3 regions of the Cupriavidus sp. CuC1 genome follow, and region 3 is predicted to be linked to each of the others. Evidence: predicted binding sites of a transcription regulator. Region 3 holds the regulator's gene; each other region holds the start of a gene.

Region 1 (9,836 bases), on a different contig from region 3:
AGCGCGAACGCGGCCAAGGAAATCAAGGGCCTGATCGGCGACACGGTGGCGCGGGTGGACAACGGCTCGGCGCTGGTGGGCCAGGCCGGGTTGACCATGGGCGAGATCGTGCAAGCGGTCAAGAGCGTGACGGACATCATGGGCGAGATCAGCGCGGCATCCGCCGAGCAGAGCTCCGGCATCGAGCAGGTCAACAAGGCAGTGGCACAAATGGACGAGGTGACGCAACAGAACGCGGCACTGGTGGAGCAGGCCGCAGCCGCGGCCGGCTCGCTGGAAGACCAGGCCGGGCGCCTGCGCGATGCGGTGGCCACCTTCCGCGTCAGCTTGCGCCCTGAAGCACGGCCGGTGCGCGCCCGCCAGGGCGACGCGCAGCGCGGTGCCCGGCATCTGGCGCAAGCCTGATGAGAGAAGAGATCAAGCAGTGTCGAGGCAATCAGCCTGCAAGCGTGTTCTAGAAAAAAAGAAGTAGCGCCTGTCGTCCGTACCGCCGGCAACCCGCCGGCAGCGGACAGATGAGGCCCCCGGTCAAGTCATTCAGAAAAAAGAGGTAGTCTGCATGCAATGGTTCAATCAGCTCCGCGTCACGACCAAGCTGGTCGTTGGCTTTCTGGTCGTGTCGCTTATCGGCGCGGTGATGGGTCTGCTGGGCGTCGTCAACATGGGGCGCATGACGGATTGGACCAGCAGGATTTATCACGACGACCTGCAGGCGCTCAAGGCGGTGCAGAGCGGCAACATCGACCTGCTCTATTCCAGCCGCGCGCAGATTGCGCTGCTGTCGGCATCGACCATGGGCGAGCGCGCCGCCGAGAAGGAGCAGATCGAAAAATCCCTGGGCCTGCTGGACGAGAGCATGAAGCGCGCGCGCCCGGCGTTCAGCCAGCCCGAAGGCCAGGCCATCGTCAAGCAGTTCGATGCCCTGCTGCCCGCCTACCGTGACCGCCTGGCCAAGTATGTGGCGCTTGTGAGCAAGCAGCCGCTCGATACGTCGCAGTTCGAGAGCCAGGTCTTCACCGAGAGCGCCGACCTGATCAAGGACAGCCGTGCGCTCGAAGACGTGATGGCACAGATGGTCAAGCGCCGCGACAATCGCGCGCTGGCCAACATGGAAGAAGCGCGCGGCGTCTACGAGGCCTCGCGCTTGTGGATGCTGGGCCTGGTGCTGGGCGGCCTGGCCGTCTCCGTGCTGCTGGGCGCCTTCCTGGCCCGTACGCTGTCGCGCCAGCTGGGTGGCGAGCCGGCCTACGCGGCGGCCATCGCCTCGCGCATCGCCGAGGGCGACTTCTCCGCCGACGTGAAGCTGCGTGCGGGCGACAAGGACAGCCTGCTGCACGCCATGAAGCAGATGCAGCAGCAACTCTCGGCCATGGTGCGCGACTTCAAGGATTCCGCGGAATCGATCGCCTCCGCCTCGCGTGAGATCGCCGCGGGCAACAGCGACCTGTCGCAGCGTACCGAACAGCAGGCGGCCTCGCTGGAACAAACCGCGTCGAGCATGGAAGAGCTGACCAGCACGGTGCGCCAGAATGCGGACAACGCGCGCCAGGCCAGCGGCCTGGCAGCCAATGCCTCCGAGACCGCGGTCAAGGGTGGCGAAGTGGTGGGGCGTGTGGTCAAGACCATGGATGAGATCAACGATGCTTCGAAGAAGATCGTCGACATTATCGGTGTGATCGAAGGCATTGCGTTCCAGACCAATATCCTGGCACTGAACGCGGCAGTGGAAGCCGCGCGTGCCGGCGAGCAAGGCCGGGGCTTTGCGGTGGTGGCGGGCGAGGTGCGCAGCCTGGCGCAGCGCAGCGCGAACGCGGCCAAGGAAATCAAGGGCCTGATCGGCGACACGGTGGCGCGGGTGGACAATGGCTCGACGCTGGTGGGCCAGGCCGGGCACACCATGGGTGAGATCGTGCAGGCGGTCAAGCGGGTGACGGACATCATGGGCGAGATCAGCGCGGCGTCCGCCGAGCAGAGCTCGGGCATCGAGCAGGTCAACAAGGCCGTGGCACAAATGGACGAGGTGACGCAGCAGAACGCGGCGCTGGTCGAGGAGGCCGCGGCGGCGGCCGGTTCGCTGGAAGACCAGGCTACGCGCCTGCAATCTTCGGTGGCCGGCTTCCGCCTGGCCGAAACGGATGGCTTTGCCGGCTCCCGCGTGCAAGCGCCACGGCCCAAGGTGATCGCTGCGTCCAAGCCCAAGCGCAAGGAGCCGTCGGCACCTGCCGCCCACTTTGAAGAGGCCGACCACGCCGAGCCCGCATCGGCCGAGAAGGCTGAGCGCGAGGGCGGGCGTGAAGCGCCTGCGCCTGTTGCGCAACGCGCCGCCCGGCCCGCAGCCCTTGCCACCTCCGACAGCGGCGACTGGAGCGCTTTCTGACGGCAGGCAAGCGAGGGGCTCCTGCCGCCGGCCGCGCCGGCGGCAGCCCGCCGTCAGCGTCATAGCCAGAATTGCACACCATGACTACCGAAATCACCCTGGCGCTGCCCGAAGAAGCCGCGGCCAAGCTACGTGCCGAGTTCGAGCACTTCGTCAAGCTCTCCACCGGGCTGGACAACGAATTCACGCCGCCCGGCTTCGATGACTTCCTGCGGGCGCGCTTGCTGCACCATGACGGCCCGCTGACCGAGCGTGCCGTCACGCGGCTGCTCTCGGGCGGGGAGTACGCCTGGGCCAAGCGCGTGTTCAACAAGCAATTGCCCAACGCCATGGCAACCCTGATGCGCGACGCGCAGCGCTTTGGCTACGGCCTGGCGGTCCGCTACGAATGGACGCCCCAGGAGCGCCTTGCGCATGCCCGTAACTGGTCCCGGCAGATCCTGGAGGACGCCGGGGCCGACCTGGATTTCACCGATTCCCTGGCGTCCCAGCTGGCCACCTCGGCGGTGGATATCCGCACGCTCGAGGAGCAGATGCAGACACCCGCATGGCGCGTCGCGGAAAGCCTGCGCCGCCGGGTCTACGACCTCATGTACATGGTGCAGACCGAGCGCACCGCAGGCACGGCACGCTCGCGCCTGGGCGAGTTGCGCGCGTTGCTGGGGCTGTCGATGGACTACGGCACTGTCAGTGCCGAGGAGGCCGCACGCGTGATGGAACAGGTGGAGCAAACCTGCCCGCATCTGTTCCGCGAAGAGCCCGACGACCTGTTCGCACGGGTGGCAGCATGGCTGCGCAGGGTCCTAGTGTAGTGAGGGGTAGCTCGTCAATAGAGGAATGCGACTAGTGCGCTCCATGATGGGGTGATCTGACAGGCTACTTAGAGCTTTTCCTCTGTTACATACGCGTAACAGTTTTGATGCAAATCACATGACAAGGAGGTGACCTGTTACAAACTTCGAGTTCCATGTATGTTTCATGCGACATTGCTGTACCCCAACGTAAGAGGGGATTGGCAGTCTGGTCTAATTGCCGATATAACTCTGTCAGTCGCACTTACACTCTGTAACACTTGTAACGTTTCAGATAAGTCTGACCAAGCGCAGTTCCTTAGTTGTACGCAGTACCCGTCGAATACGCACTCAAACGATCTGGTCGCCTTCAGCCTTCGGCTGCGGGTAAGCGCCGGACAAGCGGTCGAAGGGCTTTTGGTAGCGGGGAAAAATTGGAAAGCAGTGAAGTTCTCCAGGAGATCAGGGAGGTCAATCTCGCCTATCTGCTGCTCGCGCAACGCCTGGTGCGCGAAAACCATCTGGAAGCCATGTTCAGGCTTGGCGTCAGCAAGGAAATTGCCGACATTCTCGCCAAGTTGACACCGGCCCAGCTTGTCAAACTGGCAGCATCAAACATGGTCCTATGCCGTTTTCGGTTCGATGACCATGCCTTGCTGTCGACACTCACCCATACGGCCAAGAGCCATGATATGCAGCAGATCCATGCTGCGATCCTGCTCGCACGGCAGCCTGTGGAGTCGCTCAATTGACCGCGCTCCTGCAGGCCCCTTCAATCCGGAGTACCACGGCCACTCCCGTCCCCAATCGCAAGAGCGTCCTGCAGGACGCCAACCAGACCCAGCTCGCCATTGAGCTGATCGGCCTGGGTGCCCGCCTGCAAGTCCTCGAAGCCGAGACCACGCTGTCGCGCGATCGCCTGATCCGCCTCTACAAGGAGCTGCGCGGCGCCTCGCCGCCCAAGGGCATGCTCCCCTTCTCGACCGACTGGTTCACCACCTGGTTGCCAAACATCCATTCCTCGCTGTTCTTCTCGGCCTATCAGTTCATGGTCCAGCAGGGCGAGACGGTTGGCATCCGCGGTGTGGTGGCAGCCTATCGGCTCTATCTTGAGCACGTATCGCTGCTCGAAAGCGAAATTGTCTTAAGTTTCACCCGTGCCTGGACGTTAGTACGGTTTTTCGAGAGCAACATGCTGCAGCTTTCCAGTTGCACCTGCTGCGGCGGGCGTTTCGTGACGCACGCGTACGAGCCGCATGCGAATTTCGTATGCAGCCTGTGCCGTCCGCCCTCGCGTGCTGGCAAAGCCAAGAAGCTCTCGAAGGACATCGCACCAGCGCAAGCTGTCGCCTGACTGAAATCCTTGGGTCGATAGGTCACTAAGTCTTCAAGTCTTGCCGTCTTGAGTCGTTAAGTCTTAAGACGGACCAGACTTAAGGACCCAAGGCTTTAAGGCCCGATGGTCCCAAGGTCTCAGATCCGATGGCAGCCTGCGTGACAGGTGAGCCCTGCCAGCAGGCGGTAACCCCGCCTGGCTGGAGGGGTGACCCTTGTGCGTGCCTGACGCGTGTTTTTCTGACGGGGAATCAATCGTGCTAGTTGTAATTGGCTTTGTTGTCGTGATAGCGGCGGTGCTTGGCGGATACGCCATGACCGGTGGCCATATGGGCGCGCTTTATCAACCGGCAGAGCTTGTCATCATTGCAGGCGCGGCCATTGGCGCGTTCGTCAGCTCCAATAATGGCAAGGCGATCAAGGCCACCGTGCGCGTGCTGCCGACACTGTTCCGCAGCAGCAAGTACAGCAAGGCGCTGTACATGGAAGTCATGGCGCTGCTCTATGTCCTGCTGTCCAAGGCCCGCCGCGAAGGCATCCTGTTCCTCGAGAAGGAAATCGCGGATCCGGCGGCCAGCAGCGTGTTCAGCCAGTATCCGCGCATCCTTGCCGACCCGGGCATGATGGAGTTCCTGACGGACTACCTGCGCATGATGGTCAACGGCAATATGAACGCCTTCGAGATCGAGACCCTGATGGATCACGAGATCGAGACCTTCCGCCACGAGGCCGAGGTGCCGGCGCATGCGTTGAACCGCGTCGGCGACGGCCTGCCCGCCTTCGGCATTGTTGCCGCGGTGATGGGCGTGGTGCACGCGCTGGCCTCGGCGGACTTGCCGCCGGCCGAACTGGGCGCGCTGATCGCGCACGCCATGGTCGGCACCTTCCTCGGCATCTTGCTTGCCTATGGCTTTGTCTCGCCGCTGGCAGCGCGGGTCGAGCACCAGGTGGACGAGACCGTGAAGATGTACGAGTGCATCAAGGTCACGCTGCTCGCTTCGCTCAATGGGTATGCGCCGCTGGTGGCGGTGGAGTTCGGCCGCAAGGTACTGTACTCGACGGAGCGGCCATCCTTCCTCGAGCTGGACGATCACGTCCGCGAAGTCAAGAGCATTACCTGACGAAGAGGAGCGGCAGCGATGAGCAGTGAGCACGGTTCGCATCCCATAGTCGTCAGGCGCATCAAGAAAAGCAGCGCGGCACATCATGGCGGCTCGTGGAAGATCGCCTACGCGGACTTCATGACCGCAATGATGGCGCTGTTCCTGGTCCTTTGGCTGCTGAAGGCTCAGACCCCCAAGGATCTGCAGCAATTGGCGGAGTACTTTCGTACGCCGCTGAAGGTGGCAATCGAGGGCGGCAACAAGAGCAGCCTGTCCTCCAGCGTGATCCCGGGCGGTGGTCGCGATGTCACCCGCCAGGACGCGGAGGTCAGGAAGACGCCCGACAACGCCACGGACAAGGCCAAGGAGCGCCAGGAAGCCGAGCGCCTGCGCGCGCTCAAGAAACGTCTTGAGCAGATCATCGAGAACAACCCGGTGCTGCGCCAGTTCCGCCCGCAGTTGCTGCTCGACATCACCAGCGAGGGCTTGCGCATCCAGATCCTGGATACGCAGAACCGGCCGATGTTCCGTACCGGCAGCGCCGCGGTCGAGCCGTATATGCGCACCATCCTGCGCGAGATCGGCCCGGTGCTCAACGAGATGCCCAACAAGGTCAGCCTGTCGGGCCATACCGACTCCGCCAACTATTCCAACGGCGAGCGCACGTATAGCAACTGGGAGCTCTCCTCCGACCGCTCCAATGCCTCCCGGCGCGAGCTGATTGCCGGCGGCATGAACGAGGGCAAGGTGCTGCGCGTGATCGGCCTGGCCGCGACCATGCCGCTCGACAAGAAGGACGATCTCGCGCCGGTGAATCGCCGCATCAGCATCGTGGTGCTGAACCAGCGCGCGCAGTCCCGAATCGAGGCCGAGAATGCCAGCGCCGCCGAGGTTTCGATAGCAGCAAAGGCCGGTGAAGCCGGCCAGGAAGTGCAGGCAGGCCTGGCGGCCGCCTCCGCCCCCGCAACCGCAGTCGCGCCGGCCGCTTCGGCCGCCCCGGCCGCGGCTGCACCGGGCAACGCCGCCGCGGCCCCGGCCAAGCCGGGCAGTGTTCAATGAAGCCAGCCTGCCATGCCGGCAGCGGGCTTCGCAGCAAAATTCAGTGAGCCAGGACGGTTATGTCTGTCGATATCGATATCACGCAGTTCTACCAGACCTTTTTCGAGGAGGCGGAAGAGCTCCTCGTGGAAATGGAGCAACTGCTGCTCGGGCTGGATCTCGAATCCCCCGATGCGGAAGAACTCAATGCGATTTTTCGCGCGGCGCACTCTATCAAGGGCGGTGCGGCCACGTTCGGCTTCGCGGCCCTGACCGAAACCACGCACCTGCTGGAAAACCTGCTTGACCGTACGCGGCGGCGGGAACTGGCGTTGTCCCGGACCATCATCGACACTTTTCTGGAAACCAAGGACGTGTTGCAAGATCAGCTCAACGCCTACCGTAACGGTACGGAACCCGATCCGGAAACGCTGGCGCGTATCTGCGCCGTTCTTCAGCAACTGGCGCTTGAGGCTGCAGGCGGCACGCCGGCAGCGGCGCCCGCCCCGGCGCCTGTCGCCGCGGCGGCAACCCCGGCAGCCGCGCCTGCGCCAGCAGGCGGCGGCCTGAAGGTGACGCTGGTCAAGGTGTCGCCGTCAGACCAGGCACTGCTGCGCGAAGAGCTCGCCAACCTGGGCGAGATCACCGGCCAGAAGGAAGAAGGCGGCAATCTCACCGTGTGGCTGTCGAGCCAGTGCAGCGCCGATGACATCATCGCGGTCTGCTGTTTCGTCGTCGACGGCGACCAAATCGTCGTGGAAGCGGCGGATGCGCCTGCACAGGCCGCAACGGCCGCAGTAGCCGAGCCGGTAGCTGCGGCGCCGGCGCCTGCGCCGGTCGCCGCCGAACCGGCGGCGCCAGCCCCGACCGCGCCTGCTCCCGCAAAGGAAAAAACCAAGGCGCAGCCCGCCGCGGCCGCGCACGCGCAGGAGTCCGGCTCGATTCGCGTGCCCACCGAGAAGGTGGACCAGATCATCAACCTGGTGGGCGAGCTGGTCATCACGCAATCGATGCTGGCGCAGACCGCATCGGCGCTCGATCCGGTGCTGTTCGACCGCTTGTTCTCCGGCATGGGCCAGCTCGAGCGCAATGCGCGCGACCTGCAGGAAGCGGTGATGTCGATCCGCATGATGCCGATGGACTACGTCTTCTCGCGCTTCCCGCGCCTGGTGCGCGACCTCGCCGCCAAGCTGGGCAAGCAGATCGACCTGATCACCTTCGGCAAGGCCACCGAGCTCGACAAGAGCCTGATCGAACGCATCATCGATCCGCTGACCCACCTGGTGCGCAACAGCCTGGACCACGGCATCGAGACGCCGGACAAGCGCGTCGCCGCAGGCAAGGAGCCCACCGGCCAGCTGATCCTGTCCGCCCAGCACCACGGCGGCAACATCGTCATTGAAGTCAGCGACGATGGCGGCGGCCTGCGCCGCGACAAGATCCTCGCCAAGGCGCTGCAGAATGGCCTGCCGGTCTCCGAGAACATCAGCGACGAAGAAGTCTGGCAGCTGATCTTCGCGCCGGGCTTCTCCACCGCCGAAGCGGTGACCGACCTGTCCGGCCGCGGCGTGGGCATGGACGTGGTCAAGCGCAACATCCAGGAAATGGGCGGGCACGTCGAGGTCACCTCGCGTCCCGGCCAGGGCACCACCACCCGCATCGTGCTGCCGCTGACGCTGGCGATCCTGGACGGCATGTCCGTCAAGGTGGGCGCCGAGACCTTCATCCTGCCGCTGAACTGCGTGATGGAGTCGCTGCAGCCCAAGCCGGAAGACGTGCACACGGCCGCCAACAACGATCGCGTGATGCATGTGCGCGGCGAGTACCTGCCGCTGCTGGAGCTGCACCGCGTGTTCAACGTGGCCGAGGCCGTGCATGAGCCGACCCAGGGCATCGCCGTGATCCTGCAGGCCGAAGGCAAGCGCTTCGCGCTGCTGGTGGACCAGCTGATCGGCCAGCACCAGGTGGTGCTGAAGAATCTCGAAACCAACTACCGCAAGGTGCCCTGCATTTCCGCCGCCACCATCCTCGGCGACGGCAGCGTGGCACTGATCGTGGACGTCGGCGCGCTGCAGCGCACCGGAGTGCGCCGCCAAGACCCGGCGCTTGCTTAACGCTCAGGAGAACAAGACATCATGGCCGGCATCGGACACATCGATACCCCCGGGAGCGAGGCTTCTGGGCAGGAGTTCCTGGTTTTCACGCTGGGAAGCGAAGAATATGGCATCGACATTCTCAAGGTGCAGGAGATCCGCGGCTACGACGCGGTGACCCGCCTGGCGAATGCGCCTGACTTCATCAAGGGCGTGACCAATCTGCGCGGCGTGATCGTGCCGATCGTGGATCTGCGCCTGAAGTTCCGCTTGGGCAACGTGCGCTATGACCACCAGACCGTGGTCATCATCCTCAATATCGCTGGCCGTGTGGTCGGCATCGTGGTGGATGGCGTATCGGACGTGCTGACCCTGACCGGCGAAGCCATCAAGCCGGCGCCGGAGTTCGGCGTCTCGGTCTCGAACGATCACCTGACCGGCCTCGGCACCGTCGACGGCCGCATGCTGATCCTGATCGACATCGAGAAGCTGATGACCAGCGCCGAAATGGAACTGGTCGAAGCCGAGCTCGCCTGATCCCGACCGGATCCGCCTGAGTTCGCCAAAGCAAGCCCCACCAAGCCTTAGCAGCCCCAGCAAGACCACGGCTACAAGCCCTCGCAACACATGACGCAGCCTCGCCAAACCGCCTTTGCCGCCGGCCCGCAATCAGCGCAGCCCGCTTCCCTGCGGCGCGACGAGCCGCGTGACTTCCTGCTGACCGAGCGGGACTTCGAGAAGATCCGCGCGATGATCCATCGCCGCGCGGGCATCTCGCTTGGCAGCCACAAGCGAGAGATGGTGTACAGCCGGCTGGCGCGCCGGCTGCGCACGCTGCAGCTGGTCGATTTCAGCACTTACCTGGCGATGCTGGACGCCGATGAAGGCTCGGACGAGTGGGAGTTCTTTACCAACGCGCTCACCACCAACCTGACGTCGTTCTTCCGCGAGGCGCATCACTTCCCCTTGCTGGCGGAGCACGCCAAGAAGACCGGCCGGCCCTACTCGGTATGGTGCTCGGCCGCGTCCACCGGCGAGGAACCCTACTCGATCGCCATCACGCTGGCCGAAGCGCTAGGTGAGCGCGCTGCCACGGTGC
Region 2 (9,836 bases), on a different contig from region 3:
AGCGGTACGACGGCGGCGGAGAAGCCGGCATTGCCAGCGTTGCGTCCGGGCATGCCCGTCTGTGTGTTCAAGCGTTCTGGCGGATAACCGTTGGTGGCCACAAAATCGGCAAGCGGCTCGAACTTACGTAGCATGGCCGGGCGCAGCGGCTCCTGCGGCGCGAGCATGCCGGCCCAGAGGTACACCCGGATCGCGTTATATGCGCTCTCGGCCTGGGTTTTCGTATCCGGCTGGAAGCCGCGGACAGCGTGATACTCGACCCAGTCGGGGGAAAAGCCGAGCGGCGCAGTGGCCATCACCTGCCTGGCCGACGTCTCGACGAGGTGCGTCCATGCCGTTTGCTCAGGCAATGCCGTAGCGAGACGGCGCATGAGTTGCAGCGGCACATAGCTTGGATTCAGCCGCCACACATCGGGCTTGAGCTGGAATCCGACGGGGCCGGGAAGAAGCGTGCGGCCGAGGGCCGGCAACTGCGCGGTTTCCTCTTGCAGGATGCGGCCGGCCAAGACGGAGCCCAGCGCCGTGAAACGACGCTCCTGCCAAAGGCGGCCGGCCTCCAAAAGCGTGTAGGCGATCCAGAGGTCGGCGTCGCTGGCTGGGTTGGCATCGATCGTGCCCCATGTTCCACCGTCGCCGCCATCTGCGCGTTTGCCCCAGATCCATGCGGGAAGATGCGCGGTCAGGTCGCCGCGCGCGAGTTTGTCTTCGGTCCAGCCGAGCAGCTTGTCGAACATGGGGCGGTCGTTAGCAACCAGCGCAAAGAACAAGCCATAGGCCTGGCCTTCCGACACAGTAACGCTCTGCTCGCTGCTCGCATCGACGACGCGCCCCTCTACGCTGATCGTATTGCGCCTGAAGTCTTCCCAATCCGGCCAGGGACAGGTCGCCGCGCCACCGGCAACGGTGGCGGTGGCGGTGGCGGTGGCGGTGGCGGTGGCGGTGGCGGTGGCGGTGGCGGTGGCGGTGGCGGTGGCCATCATGCCGGCCAGGAGCCAGTGAGCAAGGCGAGCCCGCATCCGCGCCATGTCAGCCTCCCGCACGACGGGCTGCGATGCGGCTCAGCGCCAGAAAGGCGGCGAGCGCGAAGACCAGGCCGGCCAGGATCCCGGCGACCGCCATCAAGGCCGGATACGCGGAGACCTTGACCCAGATACGTGCATACCAGGGGAATTCGCCAACGTAATAGCGCTCGCCGATTCGCAGAGATTCGATCTCTTGCTGGCGGATGATGGTCAGGTCGCCCCGTACCTGGCTTACCTTGCCAGGGTCCTCCAGAGCGTCCAGCACATCGCCGACCCGGCCGGGATCGGCCGCGGTAATCGCTACCACACTCTTGCTCTTGGCGTAGGGCGACTCGAAGCCGATGAGCGCGACGATGGGGCCGCCGGCAGTCAGGATGGCCCTGCCGGCAGGCGCTACAGCATCCCCTTCGAGGCCGTTCCACCAGTCCGGCCAGGCGCTGGAGCGCTGGTCACGCAGTGCTATCTCGGTCCTGCCTCGCTCGATCAGCAAAGGCAGGGACTTGCCCCATTGCGCGAGCCATTGTGCGGCCGAGCCTGTGCCAATGACCAGCAGGTTGCGGTCTGTGACAGTGTCGATGGCCTTTACGGGCGTCACTGTCACACGCAGTGCCGGCAACCCGGTCCATTTTCCCATGTGGCCGAGCAGGGTCAGAAGCGTTTCCTTATCGCGGGCAGTGGGCGCGTCCGGAATCACGACCGCCGTATCCGCAAGATCGGCAAGTCGTGTGAACGGATAGCCGCTATTGGCAAAGAATGCCAGATTGGGCAAGGCTGCGTAGTGATGGAAACCGCTGAAGTCGATGGTCGAGTCCGGGTCAATGGCGGCACGCGCCACGTCGCCCCCCGTCGCCGCGCAAAGCCCGGTCTTCTGCGAGTCGATATGGAAGCGGAACTGAAGCTGATTGTTGCTGCCGACGCGGAAGGCTGGAATCTGGATCTCGTTGGTCACGATGGCATTGCTGCCCGACAACAGTGGCACGCTTACGGCGCTCTCGTCGCTCTGGCTGCTTAGCGGCTTTAGCCGGTATGATTTGACCAGTTGATCGTTGATGTCCACGCCCAGCACCGAATCGTTGTACGCGGACGGCGCCGTGTAGCGGTACTTTACATTGAGCGGGACGCTGCGTTGATTCCAGCCATACAGATCGGCGGGCACGCGCAGGTTGATGCGAATCGGCTCCGGACTATTGCCTGCCACCTGCAGTTGCTGCGGCTCCTTGACAAGTTCCTTGAACCACACCGGGCGATCCACCGGCGCCCAGTTTGGTGCATCGTACGGCTGGCGCGGCTGGCCCGGATCTACCGACTGCACTAGTGTGGCTGCGCCGGCCATCGCCGCCTTGCCCAGCACCAGCGCGTTGGCGGCGGTCTGCAGTTCCTGCGCGTTGCGCCCGGCAATCAGAAGCAGCTTGCGGCCAGGCGTGGCGGGGTTGTCGATGACGCTGATGGATGCGCCCCCGATCGCCGGTATATCCAGGCCAGCGGGCATCTCCGCTGGTGTCGCGAAGACAATGGCGTGCCTGTCCGCTGGCGGCGTGTCGGTCACTGGAAAGCGCGCCTCGCGGTAGCTCGCGAGCGCCCCCAGCCACGAAGCGACCACGCCTGCCGCGCGCAGCGTACTGCTGCTGGCGGTATTCGGTAGCACAAAAGGCAGCGTGACGCGGCCGTTGTCGCGGCGATCGAAGAACGGCGCGGGTATCAGCGAAAGGCTATTCGGGAGACTGACGCTGGCCTTGGATAACGTCAGGGTAGTCGTCGGACTGATATCGGCCCACAGGCTGGAATGGGTGGGATCCTCACACTGATCCACCGTATAGTGGGCAATGAGCTGGACGCCAATGCGGTTGAAATCGGTGAAGAAGCGCGGGTCGAGATCGAGTTCCCGCGTCACCGGCTGCCCTGCGTGCTCCTTGTCCAGCGGCAGTGTGGCGACCACTTCGTCGTTCAATGTGATCTTGATATGCGAAAGAGAATGGATCAGCGAGGGTGAGTAAGTGAAGTTCAACGTCAGCTTCGCCGCTGTGACAATCTCGTCGAGGCGTACCCCGACGTTCAGCGTCCGGCTGGCATTGACGCCGCGAAGCGCGATCGGACCGTATTCGCCCAGTTGGCGGAGTGCCAGGGTCTGCGCCTTGAGGGGCATCGCAGGTGCCGCCACGCTTTGCGTTGCGGGTACAGGTGGAAGCGTGTCGTGCGCATTGGGCGCCGCCTGCGAGAGCGGCGACGCAAATAGCAGCCCTGCCGCAGCCATGCAGGCGCGCCGAATGGCTGACAATGGAAAAGTCATGACGGAACGCTGGTTGTTTTGTAGGCGATATTGGACGAAGACCCCACTCCGGCGCTTCGCGTCGCGCTTCTTGCGAATATTCACGCTTGCGCATCGCCGATCAGGACGTCCTATTCCTATTCTCGAAATTGTCGGGTTGTCGCTCTCGCGCTAGGCAGGAGGACAGGCTCTCTATCGGCAGAATGGCAACATTCCTTTAGCCGGCTCTGTCACGTTACCGGCGCGGTCGCGTAAGATCACGGCGCGGTAGCGCTGCGTACTGAGAATGGGGTGATGTTCGCTCCCAGTCTCAACAGGCATGCCAAGCCGGCATTTGGGCCTGAGGTTGGAAAAATTGGATTCCAGCTGAACATCGATCTCATGTAGGAAGAGCATGAAAATTCTTGCGCATAGCCATACGTCTATCGTGGACCAGGTAGCCGGCGCCGTGGTACGCAGCGCGACCAACCACACGGTCGGCGCTCTGATGCGTCGTCACGGTTTGATAGGCGTCATTGTCATCGCCATCGTGCTCATCTTGGGCGTTTGGGCCGTCAAGCGGCTCTTTTGAAGCGGAGTAGCAATGTCAGAGGGATTTCACGTACACGGTGCCCACGACCACGCGCTTGAGCACGCGGCGGAAATCGGTCATGCCGACAGCTTTTCGGGCCGCATTGCGGTGATGACAGCGATCTTGTCGACGGCTGGCGCGGTTTTCGGATATCAGGGCGGGGCGACCCAAAACGAAGCGCTGCTTCTGAAGAATGAAGCCGCTATTCACAAGACCGAAGCAGCCAACCAATGGGCCTACTACCAAGCGAAGGGACAGAAGCAAGCGATTGCTGAACTGACGGCACAGCTGCCCGGAGTGGATCAAGCCGCCGCCAAACGGGAAGCGCTGCGCTACGGGTCGGAGAAGGAGCAAATCCGGCAGAAGGCAGAGGCGCAAGAGCAGGCGGCCAGGGACGCTGACGAGGCCAGTGAGAATGCCGTCCACCATCATCACCGCTGGGCACAAGCTGTCGTAGCTGTTCAGGTTTCTATCGCCTTGGCGGCAATCACGCTGCTCACGCGGCGCCGATGGTTGCAGGTGGCATCGTACGGGGTAGGCGCGATTGGCGGTGTTCTGGCTGTCCTTTCAATGCTCCACATCTAGGAAAAGATGAAAACGACAATCAGCCAGTTGCCAGTGGCCGGTTGAGCGTGTCGCGCTCCGTCTGCAGCCGCGCCCGTTCCTCGGCGCCGGCCGCAGCGGCGTCTTGCGCCCTCGCCTGCACGGCCGCCAGCTCGGTGCGCAGGTCCGCCCTTCTGGCGCAGCGTGTGCTCCTGGTCGATCTCGCGCAGCGCGCGGCGCTCGGTGGCGCTGGCCCGCTCCTGCGCCACTGCGACCTGCTCGCGGGTTGCTCTCCAGCTCCGTCGAGAATTGGAGGGTCGGTCACGCAGATCCGAAAGACCACCAACGCGTCATAATTTTTTTTGCAAATTAAGATGACCGGTCATATACTACTTCCACCAAACCGAATTTCGGTGTCATGGAGCACATCATGCAACTTAGCGGCAACACCATCTTCATCACGGGCGGCGGTTCCGGAATCGGGCGCGGCCTGGCAGAAGCCCTTCACAAGCAAGGCAATCAAGTCATCATTTCCGGGCGGCGCAAGAGCCACTTGGAGGCGACAGTCCGAGCGAACCCCGGGATGGCGTCGATCGAGCTCGACGTCACTGATCCGGCCAATATTGCCGCGGTCGCCAAACAACTGACGAACGACTTCCCGAAACTCAACATCCTCATCAACAACGCGGGCATCATGCAGATCGACGATGCGAGCGGCCCGGTCGACGAGGAACTGCTCGTGTCGACGGTGGCGACCAACCTGCTCGGCCCCATCCGCCTCACAGGGGCGCTCATCGAGCATCTGAAGAAGCAGCCCGAAGCGACCATCATCAACGTGTCGTCGGTCCTCGGCTTCGTTCCGCTCGCCGTCACCGCGGTTTACTCGTCGACCAAGGCCGCCATTCACTCGTACTCGGAGTCACTTCGCTGGCGCCTGAAGAACACTTCGGTGAAGGTCCGCGAAATCGCACCGCCCTGGGTTCAGACCGACCTACTGAACAGCAACGACGAGCCGCGCGCCATGCCGCTTGCGCCGTTCATCGCGGAGACGATGCAGGTGCTCGCGACGGACGCCAACGAAGTGCTGGTCGAGAATGCCAAGCAACTCCGCGCAGCGGTCGGACCCGACAATGGCGCGTTCTCACTGCAGTTCAACGACATCTTCGTCGCTGGCTGAGCCCATCGGGACGATCGCGTCCCTGAACCAATTTAAAGGACAGAGCCATGGGCAGACCGAGCGTTCGTCCCCTCATCGTCGATGCAGGTCTGCGCGTCTTCCTGCGTGGCGGCTTCACCGCGAGCAGCGTCCAGGACATCACCGACGAGGCCGGCGTCCCAAAGGGGTCGTTCTACAACCACTTCGAAAGCAAGGAAGCCCTGGGCGCTGAAATCGTCGACCTCTACGCAGAGGGAGGCGAGCGGCGAGCGGCGCTGAAGGACAGGTCTCGCCCCCCCCTGGAAAGGCTACGCGCCCACTTCACGGGGCTGACCGAGATGTACAGGGCGGCGAACTTCTCCAAAGGCTGCCTACTGGGAAATTTCAGCGCCGAGGTCTCCGAGTCCAGCCCTGAGATTCGCGAGCGCCTCGCGGTGCTGTTTGCACGTTGGACTAGCGAGATGGAAGAGGCGATTTCCGAGGCGCAGCAGCGCGGCGAGGTACCGACGCAGACCTCGGCCGCCGACCTCGCCGCATTCCTGCTGGACGCCTACGAAGGCGCGATTCTCCGCTCAAGAGTGGAGAAGAGCTCACGCGCCTTCGAACGCTTCGAGACCCTCGTGTTCGAGAAGATCCTGCGTTAAGCCAGCACGTCAAGAGACGTGCCACCAACCAACCTCAAGACGGCAGACGCATATGGCGCATCGCCGTGTAGGAGCACGCCGGTATGAATACCGCAATCGCGTCCGCAACAGTCCCGAAGCCACTGTACTGGTTGGCGCTAGGCGCCTTTGCCATCGGCACCGAAGGCTTCATGATCGCACCGCTGCTGCCCAGTATTGCAGCAGACTTGGGCGTGAGCGTCTCTATGGCCGGTCAGTTGGTCACCGCATTTGCGTTGGCCTATGCACTCAGCTCGCCGATTCTAACCGTCCTGACTGGGTCAGCAAACAGGCGACGGCTTCTGATACTGTGCTTGGGCGCGTTCGCCGTTGCGAACGTCATCGCCTTCAGTTCGTCGGGCTACTGGCAACTGCTAGGTGCGCGCCTATTGCTCGCGTTCTCCGCGGGCTTGTATGTGCCGAGCGCGAATGCGGTAGCCACAGCGCTCGTCTCGCCCGAGCGTCGAGGACGCGCGTTGTCCATTGTCAATGGTGGCACGAGCCTCGCAATCGCACTCGGCGTCCCGTTGGGAGCCATCCTCGGGCATGCAGCCGGATGGCGGATGACCTTCGCGGGCGTCGCAGTCTTGGCTGTCATCGCCACCATCGCGCTCCAACTGGGGCTACCGAGAGCATTCGGCGCCGGCATTCCTGTGGCATCCCTCAAGGCGCGGTACGCAGTGGCACGAAACCCGCAGGTTCTGCGGGCGCTGATGGTGACGACGTTGTGGGCCATGGGAGCCTATACGGTCTACACCTACGTCGCGAGCTACATCGCCGGAGCGACCGGCATCGTCGGCGCAGGTCTCAGCGTGATTCTCTTCGTCTGGGGCCTGTCTGCGGCAGCCGGCGTCTTCCTGGGGGGAAATCTCACGGACAAGCTCGGGGCAGAACAGGTGATCAAGCCGGCGCTCGCCGCCCTGGCGTTTGCCTTCGGCAGCTTGTCCTTGATCGCGCTCTCGCCGGGCCACTCGCTGTCTGTAGTGCCAGTGATCGTCGCTGTGGTTGTGTGGGGATTGTCGGCGTGGGCGTTCTTCCCTGCGCAACAAGCCCGGCTCATCGGTATCGCCGGCCTTCCTGTCGCCCCAGTCGTGCTGTCTCTGAACGCATCGTTCATGTTCGCGGGCTTCTCGCTCGGAGCCGCACTCGGTGCTTTCACGCTCAATCACGCATCGTTCGCGGACCTTGGCTGGGTAGGCGCGACTTGCGAACTCGTCGCGCTGCTGCTCTTGTGGCTCGGCTCTGCCAAAGCGTCTGCAGTCACAAACACTCTGCCCGCCACGTCTACGGCGAATGAGTAGTCCGCCTTCAACTCGAAGCGTACGAAGCACCCGCCCATCGCGAATGAGACACCGCGTCGGAACGTGCGTACTCTTTCATTCGCCAACGCGATACCATCGGGTAGACTCCCCCGCGCGTCGTGTTTGCGCAGAATAGCGAGATCTTCGCGCTGACGAAGATTTGCTTGCTGCCTGCGACGCGCTTCGGGGCCCGCATGTGCACTACCTCCCGCAGTGAAGTACATAGAATGCAAGGATACCTACCCAGTGTTGTGTTGACCGGAGCTGCGCCTCTGCTCGAGGTACTCGGCGTTCAACCCGAGTTGGTTGCGACCGGAGCCGAGCTGCCGGAGCTTGCGCTCCGTTCCGCCGACGTGCCGATCCGGGGTGCGCAAGTGCTTCGATTCCTTTCGCTGGCTGCTGAAGTTACGCAATGCCGGAACTTTGGACTAAGACTCGCCGAATATCAGGGCCTGGCGGTCCTGGGGCCGATCCTTGTGATGATGCATGGCGCGCGTACCCTCGGGGAGGCAATGGATACGCTTGCCGAGTTCTACGTGCTACATACCTCGATGTCTTCTGTACGTGCAGTGCGGGACGAACAGGGGATGGTCTTGACTTACGACATTGAAAACGCTTCCGGTCCCGGAGAAGTTCAGGCAGTTGAACTGGGTCTCGCCAACGGTATGCAGTACTTGCGTACCATCTGTGGTTCCACCTGGCAGCCGGCCGTTGTGCAATTCCGTCATTCGGCGCCTGCGGACTGCACAATGCACAGGCGCACATTCGGACCGTCCCTCAACTTCGATCAGGACAGAAATGCGATTGTCCTCGATCGCGATACGGTGACGCGTCCGGTAACGCAACTTCGCCGTAACGCGCATCGTGTGCTCGAAGCACACTTGCGGCGAGAAAGGGCTCAGGTGGAGGCGCTATGGACGGTACGCACGCAAACGATGATTCGCACGCTCTTGCCGTTCACTGACAGTTCGCTCAACGCCATAGCGCGAGCGCTCGCAACGTCCCCGCGGTCCTTGCAACGTCGCCTCGCTGAGGCCCGCACGACGTTCGAAGAACTGCGGGAACAAGTTCGTGAAGATCTCGCCCTGAAGTATGTGCAGCAGTCAAATCTGCGTCTCGCCGAGATCTCTGAACTGCTCGGCTATTCGCAGCAAAGCGCGTTTAGCCGTGCGTTCAAGCGACTGCGGAGCGTCACGCCCCGGCAGTATCGAGCCATGCGTCACGGGGACGACCCCGGACGTCCTGCCAGGTAGCAATAGCCTGCCTTGGGTTTCACGTGGCGACGAACGTGGGATTCAGGAACTCCGGATCAGGATATTGATAGAAGCCGCGTCCCACTGACTCGCCGATACACCCGGTATCGATGAAATGCGCTTTCATGTATTCTGCAATGCGCCGATGCGTCGAATCGCCCGTACGTTCCGCAAGAGCGCGCGTGACGTTATAGACGGTCGTCATGCCGATTCCGTCGAGAATGCCGAATGGGCCAATCCGATCCGCCTTCGCAATCATCCACGCCTTGTCGATCGTTTGCACGTCGGCGACGTCGTTGACCAGCAGACCCAGCGCGGCGATCAGCATCGGGACGAGCATGGTATTGAGCAGGTAGCCGGGCTGCTCCTTGCGCAGTGGTAAAGGCACCATGCCAATACGGTGTGCGAACTGAACTATGCGCGCGAATACGGCGGGGTCGGTGCCCGGATGGCCCATGATTTCGGCGATGTTGTGCTTCCACACTTCGTGCGCGAAATGCAGGCTCAGCACGCGCTCGGGCCGGTCAGTGAACATGGCAAACTGGCTTGGCACCAGCGTCGACGAGTTGCTCGCAAAGATGGTGCCGGCCGGCGCTACCGCTGACAGTGAACGGTAGAATGACTGCTTGATTGCCAGATCCTCAGGGATGGCTTCGATGACGAGGTCCATGTCCGCAACGGCCGAACCGAGGTCGGTATTGCCCTCGATGCGTGCCAGCGTGGCTTCGATCTGCTCGCGAGGGGCGCCCAAGTCGGCAGCGTAGACGCGCCCTAGCGCATCAAAACGGGCGTTCGCGCGGTCCAGGCAGGCGGTATCGACGTCGTAGGCTACGACGTCGATACCGGAAAACGCGCACTGAAAGGCGATCTGCGCGCCCAGCACGCCGGTGCCGGCCACCATGACGCGTGCGATCGGCTGATTGTCGTTTAGGGAATGAGAAGGCATGAGTGACGGGTGCGTTGCGTAGCGTATATCGGATCCAGGGATGGAAGCGGTGCGCAGGGTGCAAGGTGGGTCATCGGCGTGACCTCCGTGAGCCAGATGCCTGGCTCACGTCCGTT
Region 3 (9,836 bases):
GTGCCGGAGTTCTTGCTGGCGTTGACGTTCTCGCTGATCACGATGGTGAGGATGTCGCCCACGTTGCGCGGCCGGCGATCCTCGAACAACGGATTGCCCGCGTACGACGACTGGTAGATCGATCCGCTCGCCGGCGCCAGCGCGCGCGGCTCTGCCCGCGCGGAGGTGGGCAACTGGACCAGTGGCTCGCGCGGCATCATCGCGCAACCTGTCGCGAAGCAGCAAAGGGCAAGCGCGCCCAGGCGAGTCAGCGAGGCAATCATGATCATCCCAGCTGGGTGAGGCGCTGCAGCATCTGGTCGGACGTCTGCACGGCCTTGCTGTTGATTTCGTAGGCGCGCTGGGTCTGGATCATGCTGACCAGCTCTTCGACCACGTTGACGTTGGACGCTTCGACGTAGTTCTGCTGCAGCGTGCCCGAACCGTTCAAGCCAGGCACCGTAGTGTTGGGCGCGCCCGACGCATCGGTCTGCACGTACAGGTTCTCGCCCAGGCTCTCCAGGCCGGCCGGGTTCGCGAAGGTCGCCAGTTGCAGCTGGCCGACCTGCACGTTGGCGCTCGAGCCGGGCTGCGTCACCGAGACCACGCCGTCACGCGCAACCGTCAGCGACGTGTAGTTGGCCGGCAGGGTGATGGCGGGCTGGATCACGAAGCCGCTGGACGTGACCAGCTGGCCGTTCTGGTCCGTCTGGAACGAACCATCGCGCGTGTAGGCGGTGGTGCCGTCGGGCATCGTGACCTGGAAGAAGCCCTGGCCGATCACGGCCACGTCCTTGCTGTTGCCGGTCTGCTGCGGATTGCCCTGGGTGTGGATGCGCTCGGTTGCCACGGGGCGCACGCCGGTGCCCAGCTGCAGGCCGGACGGCAACGTGGTCTGGTCCGAAGACAATGCGCCGGGCTGGCGGATGGTCTGGTACATCAGTTCCTCGAACACGGCACGCCCACGCTTGAAGCCGTTGGTGGAGACGTTGGCCAGGTTGTTCGAGATCACGTCCATCTGCGTCTGCTGCGCATCGAGGCCGGTCTTGGCAATCCAGAGAGAGCGGATCATGTTTGTCCTCACAAGGCTGCCGCGAGCCGCGGCAGCACATCAATTCAAAGTTCAGTTATTCGAGAGCAGTTGATTCGCGCGCTGATCGTTGGTGTCAGCGCCCTGGATCATCTTCATCTGCATCTCGAAGCGGCGGGCGTTGGCGATCATGTCGACCATCGCCTCGACCGGGTTGACGTTGCTGCCTTCGATCGCGCCGGAAATGACGCGGATGTTGGCGTCAACCTGCAGCGGCTGCGCGCCGGGGCGCAGCCGGAACAGGCCATCGTCGCCTCGGGCGATCGAATCGGGCGGCGGATTCACCAGTCGCAGCTTGCCCACCTGGGCCAGGCCCGCGGAGGTCTCACCCGGGCCGCGCGCGGTAATCGTGCCATCGCTGCCGATCGTGATCTGGGCACCCGGCGGCACCGCGATCGGGCCGCCATCGCCCATGACCTGCAGGCCGGTGCTGGTCTGCAGCTGCCCGTCGGCCGACACTTGCAGCGAGCCGGCGCGGGTGTAGGCTTCCGTGCCGTCCGGTGCCTGCACCGTCAGCCAGCCGTTGCCCTGCAGCGCCACGTCCAGCGGACGCTCGGTGTAGGTCAGCGGGCCGGCCTTGAAATCGGCGCCAGGCGTGGAGGCCAGCGTGAATGCACGCGTTGGCGAGGCTTGCCCAACCACCGGCACCGCGCGGAACATATTGACCTGCGCGCGGAAGCCCGGCGTGGAAGTATTGGCCAGGTTGTTGGACACCGCGGCCTGCTGGTCGAGCGTCTGCTTGGCCCCCGACAGGGCGGTATAGATCATGCGGTCCATGGTGCCCCCTTAGCTTCGGTCCATCTTGCCGACGATGCGCATTACAGGTTGACCAGGGTCTGCATGACCGTGTCCTGCGTCTTGATGCTTTGCGCATTGGCCTGGTAGTTGCGCTGCGCCACGATCAGGCTGACCAGCTGGCCAGACAAGTCGACGTTGGAGGCTTCCACCGCGTTGGACTTGAGTTGACCGAGCGCGCCACCGGGTGCGGCCACGACCGCCTGACCCGACGAGCCCGTCTCGGACCACACGTTACTGCCTGCCGGCTTCAGGCCCTGCACGTTTCCGAAGGTAGCCAGCACGATCTGGCCCAGTGCCTGGGTCTGCTGGTTCGAGTAGCTGCCGAGGATCGTGCCGCCCGGCTGGATGGCAAAGCCCAGGAGGCTGCCCGCGGCATAGCCGTCCTGGATGGGCGGCTTGGTGTCGCTGGTGCCGGCGAACTGCGTGGTGCCTTGCAGATTCAGTGCGAAGTTCATGGCTGCTGCGCCATTGGCAGCGGGCTTGAACACGGAAACGTTGGCACCTGCCGCAGGCGACCTCAGCACCCCTTGTGCATCGAACTCAAGCCTGGTGCCTCCAGGCTGGAGCGGGTTTCCCGTAGCAAGTTCGTTGCCCGCCGCATCGACCAGGTGCATCGTCCAGTCGGTGCCATTTGCCTGGGTGCCGGAGCCGGGTGTTCCAGTCACGAAATACGCAGTGAGCTGCTGGGCGTTGCCCAGCGAGTCGTACACCGTGACGCCGGTGCCGTAGTTGTACATGCTGGACGTCGGCAGCGCCCCAGGGGTACTGGCGAACGGCGTCGACGGTACTTTACTGCTGGAATCCAGGTTGAAGGACGCTGCCAGCGAAGTGGTCGCCTTTGCTGGCATCGTCGTGTTCGGCACCACCAGCGGCTGCGGCTGCAGCGCGCCGCCACCGGTCGCACCGGCCGGATAGCCCGTCAGCTGCAAGCCTTGCGCGTTGGTGATGCTGCCGTCCTGCTGGCGCTGGAACTGGCCATTGCGCGAGTAGAAGACCGAGCCAGAGGAATCGGTCAGGCGGAAGAAGCCGTTGCCATTGGTAATGGCGACATCGAGCGCGCTGCCGCTCGACTCGATATTGCCCTGGTTGAACGACTGCACCACCGAGTTCACGGTCGTGCCCAGGCCAATCTTGGTGCCGGCGTACACGTCGGCGAACTGCGCGGTCGATTGCTTGTAGCCGACCGTGTTGGCGTTGGCGATGTTGTTGCCGATGACGTCCAGATTCGATGCGGCGGCGTTGATGCCGCTTACCCCTTGACCGAAACCCATGATTTTCCCCTAGTTACCTGAAATCCTGCCGGCGCTTCTCGCGCTAGGCCACGTGATTAAAGAATGCGACGAACGCCATCGACCGGCGCGGTGCGGCCGCCGCCGATATCGACCAGCACGCCCGTGGAGTCGCCACTGATGCTGTTCACCTTGCCGTAGACCAGCGCGACCGGCGCCACATCCTTGCCGTTGGCGGTGGCGGTGACCTTGAAGCTGTAGTCGCCATCGGCAACCGCGACGCCTGCATCGTTCTTGCCGTCCCAGGCGATGTCGTGCACGCCGCCGGTCTGGCCCTTCATGTCGATGGTGCGCACCACGTTGCCGTCCTTGTCGAGCACGCTGACCGTGACCGCATCTGCGGTCGCCGGCAGGTCCACGCCGATCTGGCCCGGCACGCCGCTGGCCACCGTCGTGGCATTGCCCGGCACCATCACCGTGTGGCCGATCAGCGCCGCCGAATTCATGGCGCGGCTGGCGCTGACTTGCGTCAGCAGCGAGTTCAGCGTGGTGTTCAGGGTCTGCATGCCGCTAACCTGGCTGATCTGCGCGAGCTGCGAGGTCAGCTGCGAGTTGTCCATCGGGTTGAGCGGATCCTGGTTGTTCATCTGCGTGACCAGCATCGTCAGGAAGCTGTTTTGCAGGTCGGCGGCGGAGGCGCTGCCGCTTTGCAGCGTATTGGCGATCCCGGCGGCGCTGGTGCTGCTGCTTGTGGAAGAAGTCGTGGTCATTGCGTATCCCGGTTTTACTGACCGATGGTCAGCGTCTTGAGCATCATGTTCTTGGCGGTGTTGAGGACTTCCACGTTGGCCTGGTAGGAACGCGAGGCCGAGATCATGTTGACCATCTCCTCCACCGGGTTGACGTTTGGCATCGTGACGTAGCCGTCGGCATTGGCCAGCGGATGCGTGGGGTTGTGCACCATGCGCGGGGGCGACGGATCTTCCATCACGCCCTCCACCTGCACGCCGCCCACGTCGTTCTGGCCCGGTGTCGCGGCCAGGCCGAACACCACCTGCTTGGCGCGGTAAGGCTGGCCGTTGGGGCCGACGGCACTGTCGGCATTGGCCAGGTTGGACGCGGTCACGTTCATGCGCTGCGACTGCGCGGCCATGGCCGAACCGGCGACTTCGAAGATGTTCATTGCTGGCATGGCTTTCTCACTGCTGGATGGCCGACAGCATGGTCTTGATCTTGGCGCTCATCACGGTCAGGCCGGACTCGAAGTGCACCGCATTGTCGGCAAAGGCGACGCGCTCGGTGTCCATCTCGACGGTGTTGCCATCGATGCTCGACTGCATCGGGATGCGGTAGTCGAGTTGCATCTTGTCGGCGAACGCCGAGCTCGCGCCCGGCAAGTGGCGCACCGAGGTGGTGGACAGCGAAACGCCTTCGGCTTGCTTTCCGCGCTCGACGCTTTGCGCCAGCGTGCTGGAGAAATCGAAGTCGCGCGCCTTGTAGCCGGGTGTGTCGGCGTGGGCGATATTGGAGGCAATCACCGATTGCCGCTGGGTCCGCAAGCTCAGCGCTTCTTGTTGGAAGCGCAACGCCGCATCGAGTCTGTCAATCATGTCTGTGTCTCGCTGGAGGGGAGAGCAACGAAGGTCGACCTTCTTCAGGTGTGCCATCTTAGGGGCGGCCCCGCCATGCCAATCGCACGAATAGGGCAAAGAAAACCGCGCATTTCGACTCGAGCAAGAGCTCGGGGCTGCCTACAATAGGACCCGTTGACACGCACGTGGCGCCCGCTTTCGCGGTGTGGTCCGCGTCGTTTCCTTGCTTGGACGACCACATGAACCCTCGTTTCCGGGCCGCCGCGGCGCGCGCCCTGCTCTGCGTGCTGGCCGCCGGCGGCACGCTGCCCGGCGGCGCCGGGGTGGAGCAGACCTCGCCGTTTCCCGAAGACCCGGTACGTGCCGCGGTCGAACAATTCCTTGAGCGCCAGACCGCCGGCCTGCCCGGCAAGGCCAGCATCCAGGTGGTGCCACCCTCGGGCGGGCGCGCGCCGGATTGCCCGCTGCCTGAGCCGTTCCTGCCGCCGGGCGCGTCCCCCTGGGGCCGGGTCTCGGTCGGCGTGCGCTGCGCCGGCGAGCGCCCCTGGACCCGCTACGTGCAAGCGCGCGTGTCGGTCGTGGCCGACTACTATGTGGCCGGGCGCAACCTCATGCCCGGCGAGGCCATCGACGCGGCCGACATGGAAGTCCGCCAGGGCGACCTGGCGTCGCTGCCGCGCGCGGTGGTGACGGATCCCGCACAGGTGACCGGCGCGGTGGCGGCCAACCGCATCGCCGCAGGCTCGCCTATGCGCACGGACCTGCTGAAGAAGGCCATTGCAGTACGCCAGGGCCAGAACGTGACGGTGCTGGTGGAAGGCGATTCGTTCCAGCTCAGCAGCGAAGGCAAGGTCATGGCCGAGGCCGCGGTAGGCAACAACGTCCAGGTGCGGCTCAAGAGCGGTCAGGTGGTCAATGCGCTGGTGCGCAGCGGCGACACGGTGGTGCTTCAGCAATAGGGAATCGGGGGCGGCGAAACCTAGGGTTACGTAGCCGTCTCATGGGCCGTCCCATGAGACAATATCGCGCGCTCCGGGGCCGGAAAAACGGCGTCGCGGCGCCGCAATCCGCCCTAAAGTTTCGCCCGAAGCATCCGATAAGCCAAAGGTACCCAGCAAGGAATCATCGTGAAGATCAATCAGACCACCTCGTCGAGGCCGAGCGACGCCATCGACGGCGCCGTGCGCAGCGTGGCCGGCGCCCCCGGATCGACGGCTGCCCCGGAGACCTCCAGCGTGCGCGTCAGCAGCCCCCTGTCGGCCCAGGTGCGCGAGATCGGCGCGCGCATGGTGGAAGACCATGACGACGATATCGATACCGCCAAGGTCGATGAGATCCGCCAGGCCATCTCCGAAGGCCGCATCAAGATCGACCCAAGCAAGATCGCCGACGGCCTGCTCGCGTCCCTGCGCGAACTCAGCGGCGGCGCCTGACACCGCGGCTTGCTATGGGCCGCATTGCCAACCCCACCCTAAGATAGGCAAGCCATGAGCCAGTCCCTGATCCAGAACCTGCGCCGCGAAACCGAGCTAGCGCAGGAGTTCGCCACCGTGCTAGGCGAAGAACGAAGCATGATCAAGGCCGGCGATTACCAGGCCCTTGCCGGGCTGCTGGAACGCAAGGTAGAACTGGCCGGATTGCTGGGCGCCCTGACGCGCACGCGTGAGGCGCAGATGGGAGCCATGGGGATCCGCACCGGCGCGGGCGGCCAGTTGTTCGGGCGCCAGATCGATCCGTCGGTGGAAGCGGCATGGCGAACGCTGGTGTTTGCTGCCCGCACTGCAAGCGATGCCAATACGCTGAATGCCGCGGTCGTGGACGCCCATCTCGAGTTCACCGAGGAAGCGATTCTGGCGTTGCGGCAGCGGGGCGACAACACTACGCTGTATGGGCGCGACGGGCGCACGCAGACCGGGCCGCAAGGGGTCAGTCTGGCGAGTGGTTGAGTTGGGTAGTTTGGCGCATCTCGTTCTTGCGAGTGCCCGCCCTCTCCCCCGGCCCCTCTCCCACAAGTGGGAGAGGGGAGCAAACCGGCGAAAAGCTTGAGCATGGATTCGGTGTAGCCGGGATTACCGCCCCCAGGCGGTAATCCCCCCAGCGCGATGCGAAGCGAGCCGTGAAGGTTTGAATCTCCCGTTATGCGGAGTCTTTCGCCGCATCCGGGTCGCCTTCTTTGCCTACTTTCTTGGCGAGACAAGAAAGTAGGTCGCCTCCCCGCAGGGGAGGTGAAACTGCAGTTGAAGTTGCAGTTAAGCAGTTGCAGCGGTTAAGCAACCCCGGCCTCCTCACCGAAATCCAACCGTAACCTCATTAGCCAGCCCAATCAAACCCGGCGTCAACGCCCCCTTCCCCGGCACCTGAAAAGCAAACACAAAGCCCTTGGCAGCATCATCCCCGCTAAACGCCTCAGTCAGCCCCTCAGCCCCCGTAAGCAACACACACCGCTGCGCATTGCAAAGGTAAGCCTGCAGTTCATTCGGCGGCGTACGCGAAAAACTATAGCGCCACCGCACCGTAGTGATAGCGCCCTCCGCCTGCGGCAAATAGCCGGTCGGCGAAATCGGCGCGGAAACAGTGCGCAAGCCCTTGCCGTACAGCGCAGGCCCGTTCACCGAAGCCGACCAGCTATGCAGCGACTGCCCGCCAGGCGCGGCCAGTGCCGGGCCGCACGCCACAACTAATGTCGCCGCGGCGAGGCGCTTGAGCCAGCGGCTCATAGCAGCCCGCGCAACTGCGAACGCAGCCGCGTAATCGCCTGGCTACGGATCTGGCACACGCGTGACTCGGTCACTTCCAGCACCGCGCCGATTTCCCGCAGGTTCAGTTCCTGGTCATAGCACAGCGACAGCACCAGCTTCTCCCGCTCAGGCAAGCGCTCGATGGCGCGGATCAGCGCTTCGCGCATGCCGCTTTCCATCAGCACCGTCAGCGGGTTGCCGTCATCGCTCACGCTCAGGTGCCGGTCCAGGAAGTCTTCTTCGCCGGAGCGCTCGAAGTCTTCATAGTGCAGCAACTGGCAGCCATAGACCTCGTTGAGCAGCGTCTGGTATTCGTCGAGCGGCAGCTCCAGTTCCTGCGCCACTTCGGAGTCTAGCGGCGCACGGCCCAGCGTTTGCTCCAGGCCGCGCACGGTGCGCTCGATCCGCCGCGTGAACTGGCGCAGGCTGCGCGATTGCCAGTCGTTGGCGCGAACCTCGTCGAGCATGGCGCCGCGGATGCGCTGGCTGGCGTAGGTCTCGAAACGCGCACCGTGGGTGTCTTCGTAGCGCTTGGCGGCGTCGAGCAGGCCGATCATGCCGGCCTGGATCAAGTCATCGAGCTGCACGCTGGCAGGCAGCTTGGCCGCCAGTTGCAAGGCGATGCGACGCACCAGCGACGCGTGCGCCGTCACGGTATCAGTCTGTTCGAGCTTTCCCTGAATCGTATACATGGTGGAATTCTCGTGAGTCCTGGCTTGCAGGTCCCGGCGCTTAAGCCAGGGCCGTGGCCGACGGCGCTATCGGCGCCGACAGGGTTGAACGGGGATCGGTGGACATTGGCCAGCTGGCAATGCCCGTGGCAATTCGGCGTAATGCGGCGGTGGCGGGCGCGGCCGGGAAGGCCTCGACCACGCAACGGCCCAATGCGGTGCTGCGCGCAACCAGCGGATCGTGCGGCAAGCTGCCCGCGGGACTCGCCTCAACGCCGAGGTAATGGCTGGCGGTGCGGGCCAGGTTGCCCAGCACCGCATTGGCGGCGTCCCCGGCGGCGGCATTGATCACCAGGTGGAAACGCCGGCAGGCGTACAGGTGATTGAGCTGCTTGATGCAGGCGTAGGCCGCCTTGATCGAAGCCGGCTCCGCGCGCAGCACCACGATGAGGTTATGCGCGGTGCCGGCCATTTGCGACAGGCCGCCATCCGCATCGCTGCGGGCGTCGCTGAGCACGGTGCGAAAAGGCTTCAGCAGCTGCAGGTCGCCATTGGCCTGGGGGCTGCCCGGCAGCACGGCGATGGTGCCGGCGGGACGCTTGCCGAGCGCGGCATCGAGCGTCACCGCGCCTCCCAGCACGGCGGCCAGGGTGCCTTCCGGCATGGCGCCGGCAAGGCGGGTGGCCCGAGCACCGAAGCGGTCCTCATCGATGAGCAGTACGCGTTCGCCTTGCAGGGCAAGGGCGTTGGCCAGCCCCAGCGCCACCGTGGTGGCGCCGGCGCCGGCATCGCTTGCGACCACGGCAATGCGGCGCGTGGCGCGGGGCGCCAGCATGCGCCGCAGGCTCTCTGCCTGGTCGGAGGCGAGTGAAGTCACGGCTTATTCTCCCTGCGCCAGCGTCTCGAACACGCGGCCGCCACTCATGCGCGCCTCGAGCAGGCCGCCGGCGTCGCCCATATGGAACGTCTGCGGCGCGGCCTCCTGGACAGCGGGCTGCGTGGCGCGGCCGCCGCGGGCGGGATAGTTTTCCAGCACGTCGAGCAAGGCCAGCAGACGACCAATGCCGTCAACCAGCACGGCGGCGCCGCAAGCCTGGCGAGCCGGCGCGCGGCCGGTCAGCCGCGCCAGGAAGGCAGCGACCGAGTCGTCGCAGGCCTGCTCGAGACGCAGCGCGGCCACGCCCATCTGCAGCGCGAGCAAGCGGGCGCAGGCCTGCGCCTCGGCTTGTGCGGATTCATTGCCGCCTTCGCCTTGGCCCAGGTGCTCCAGCGCATGGCGCAGCGTGCGCAGTTGCGCTTCGCCGGCTTCGGCCCAGCGGGCCCAGCGTGCCAGTTGCGCGCCCTCGGCCGACAGCGCCGGGTCGCACAGCAGGTAATGCACGGCGAGCGTCTGGCCGTTCTCGCGATCGGCCACGCGCGACACCAGCAAGCCTGCCTCGGTACCGCCCTCGGCGGCGCCACGCGTGCCGCGTGCCTGGCCTTCGAGCACGCGCACCGGGCTTCGCGCGATCCACTGCACGGCGTCGCGGCCGCGGTAGTCCATGTCTTCCACGGCGTGGAAAGTCAGCGTCTCGGCCAGGGCATCGAGCTTGACGGCCGCGCCGCCGCTGGCCACGCGGGTGGTCTTGCGCGCGGTGGCGAGCCAGCGCTCGCCAGCTTGCTGCCAGCGTGCCAGCACGGGGCCGGCCGGCATGGCGTCGAGTACGTTGACCACGGTACGGGCAGCGGCGATGGCGGCG

The links. The regulator FliA, encoded in region 3, starts transcription of late flagellar genes. The targets are predictions, from matches to a motif close to CTAAAGTTTNNNNNNNNNNNGCCGNTA.
Region 1: motA (flagellar motor stator protein MotA) is a predicted target of FliA. The motif match lies at 4,555-4,581, and genes of this name have one in related genera.
Region 2: bcsB (cellulose biosynthesis cyclic di-GMP-binding regulatory protein BcsB) is a predicted target of FliA. The motif match lies at 3,482-3,508, and genes of this name have one in related genera.

The regions. Positions count from the first base shown of each region.
Region 1 is NZ_JBIUHC010000092.1:9,060-18,895, reverse strand. It holds gene ACGLHR_RS32085 (methyl-accepting chemotaxis protein) at 1-405, shown strand, start outside; gene ACGLHR_RS32080 (methyl-accepting chemotaxis protein) at 560-2,377, shown strand; gene ACGLHR_RS32075 (DUF4088 family protein) at 2,458-3,189, shown strand; gene flhD (flagellar transcriptional regulator FlhD) at 3,603-3,920, shown strand; gene flhC (flagellar transcriptional regulator FlhC) at 3,917-4,522, shown strand; gene motA (flagellar motor stator protein MotA) at 4,761-5,624, shown strand; gene motB (flagellar motor protein MotB) at 5,643-6,665, shown strand; gene cheA (chemotaxis protein CheA) at 6,725-8,758, shown strand; gene cheW (chemotaxis protein CheW) at 8,780-9,274, shown strand; gene ACGLHR_RS32040 (CheR family methyltransferase) at 9,365-9,836, shown strand, end outside.
Region 2 is NZ_JBIUHC010000023.1:52,375-62,210, forward strand. It holds gene bcsZ (cellulose synthase complex periplasmic endoglucanase BcsZ) at 1-1,025, opposite strand, end outside; gene bcsB (cellulose biosynthesis cyclic di-GMP-binding regulatory protein BcsB) at 1,027-3,273, opposite strand; gene ACGLHR_RS12750 (hypothetical protein) at 3,683-3,859, shown strand; gene ACGLHR_RS12755 (DUF4337 domain-containing protein) at 3,872-4,444, shown strand; gene ACGLHR_RS12760 (SDR family oxidoreductase) at 4,833-5,579, shown strand; gene ACGLHR_RS12765 (TetR family transcriptional regulator C-terminal domain-containing protein) at 5,627-6,202, shown strand; gene ACGLHR_RS12770 (MFS transporter) at 6,286-7,521, shown strand; gene ACGLHR_RS12775 (AraC family transcriptional regulator) at 7,749-8,774, shown strand; gene ACGLHR_RS12780 (3-hydroxyacyl-CoA dehydrogenase) at 8,794-9,720, opposite strand.
Region 3 is NZ_JBIUHC010000132.1:18,671-28,506, forward strand. It holds gene flgH (flagellar basal body L-ring protein FlgH) at 1-269, opposite strand, end outside; gene flgG (flagellar basal-body rod protein FlgG) at 266-1,051, opposite strand; gene flgF (flagellar basal-body rod protein FlgF) at 1,103-1,846, opposite strand; gene flgE (flagellar hook protein FlgE) at 1,888-3,138, opposite strand; gene ACGLHR_RS38600 (flagellar hook assembly protein FlgD) at 3,195-3,866, opposite strand; gene flgC (flagellar basal body rod protein FlgC) at 3,881-4,288, opposite strand; gene flgB (flagellar basal body rod protein FlgB) at 4,296-4,706, opposite strand; gene flgA (flagellar basal body P-ring formation chaperone FlgA) at 4,928-5,647, shown strand; gene flgM (flagellar biosynthesis anti-sigma factor FlgM) at 5,816-6,121, shown strand; gene ACGLHR_RS38625 (flagella synthesis protein FlgN) at 6,176-6,634, shown strand; gene ACGLHR_RS38630 (flagellar protein FlhE) at 6,974-7,405, opposite strand; gene ACGLHR_RS38635 (RNA polymerase sigma factor FliA) at 7,402-8,118, opposite strand; gene ACGLHR_RS38640 (MinD/ParA family protein) at 8,159-8,974, opposite strand; partial or broken gene ACGLHR_RS38645 (hypothetical protein) at 8,978-9,836, opposite strand, start outside.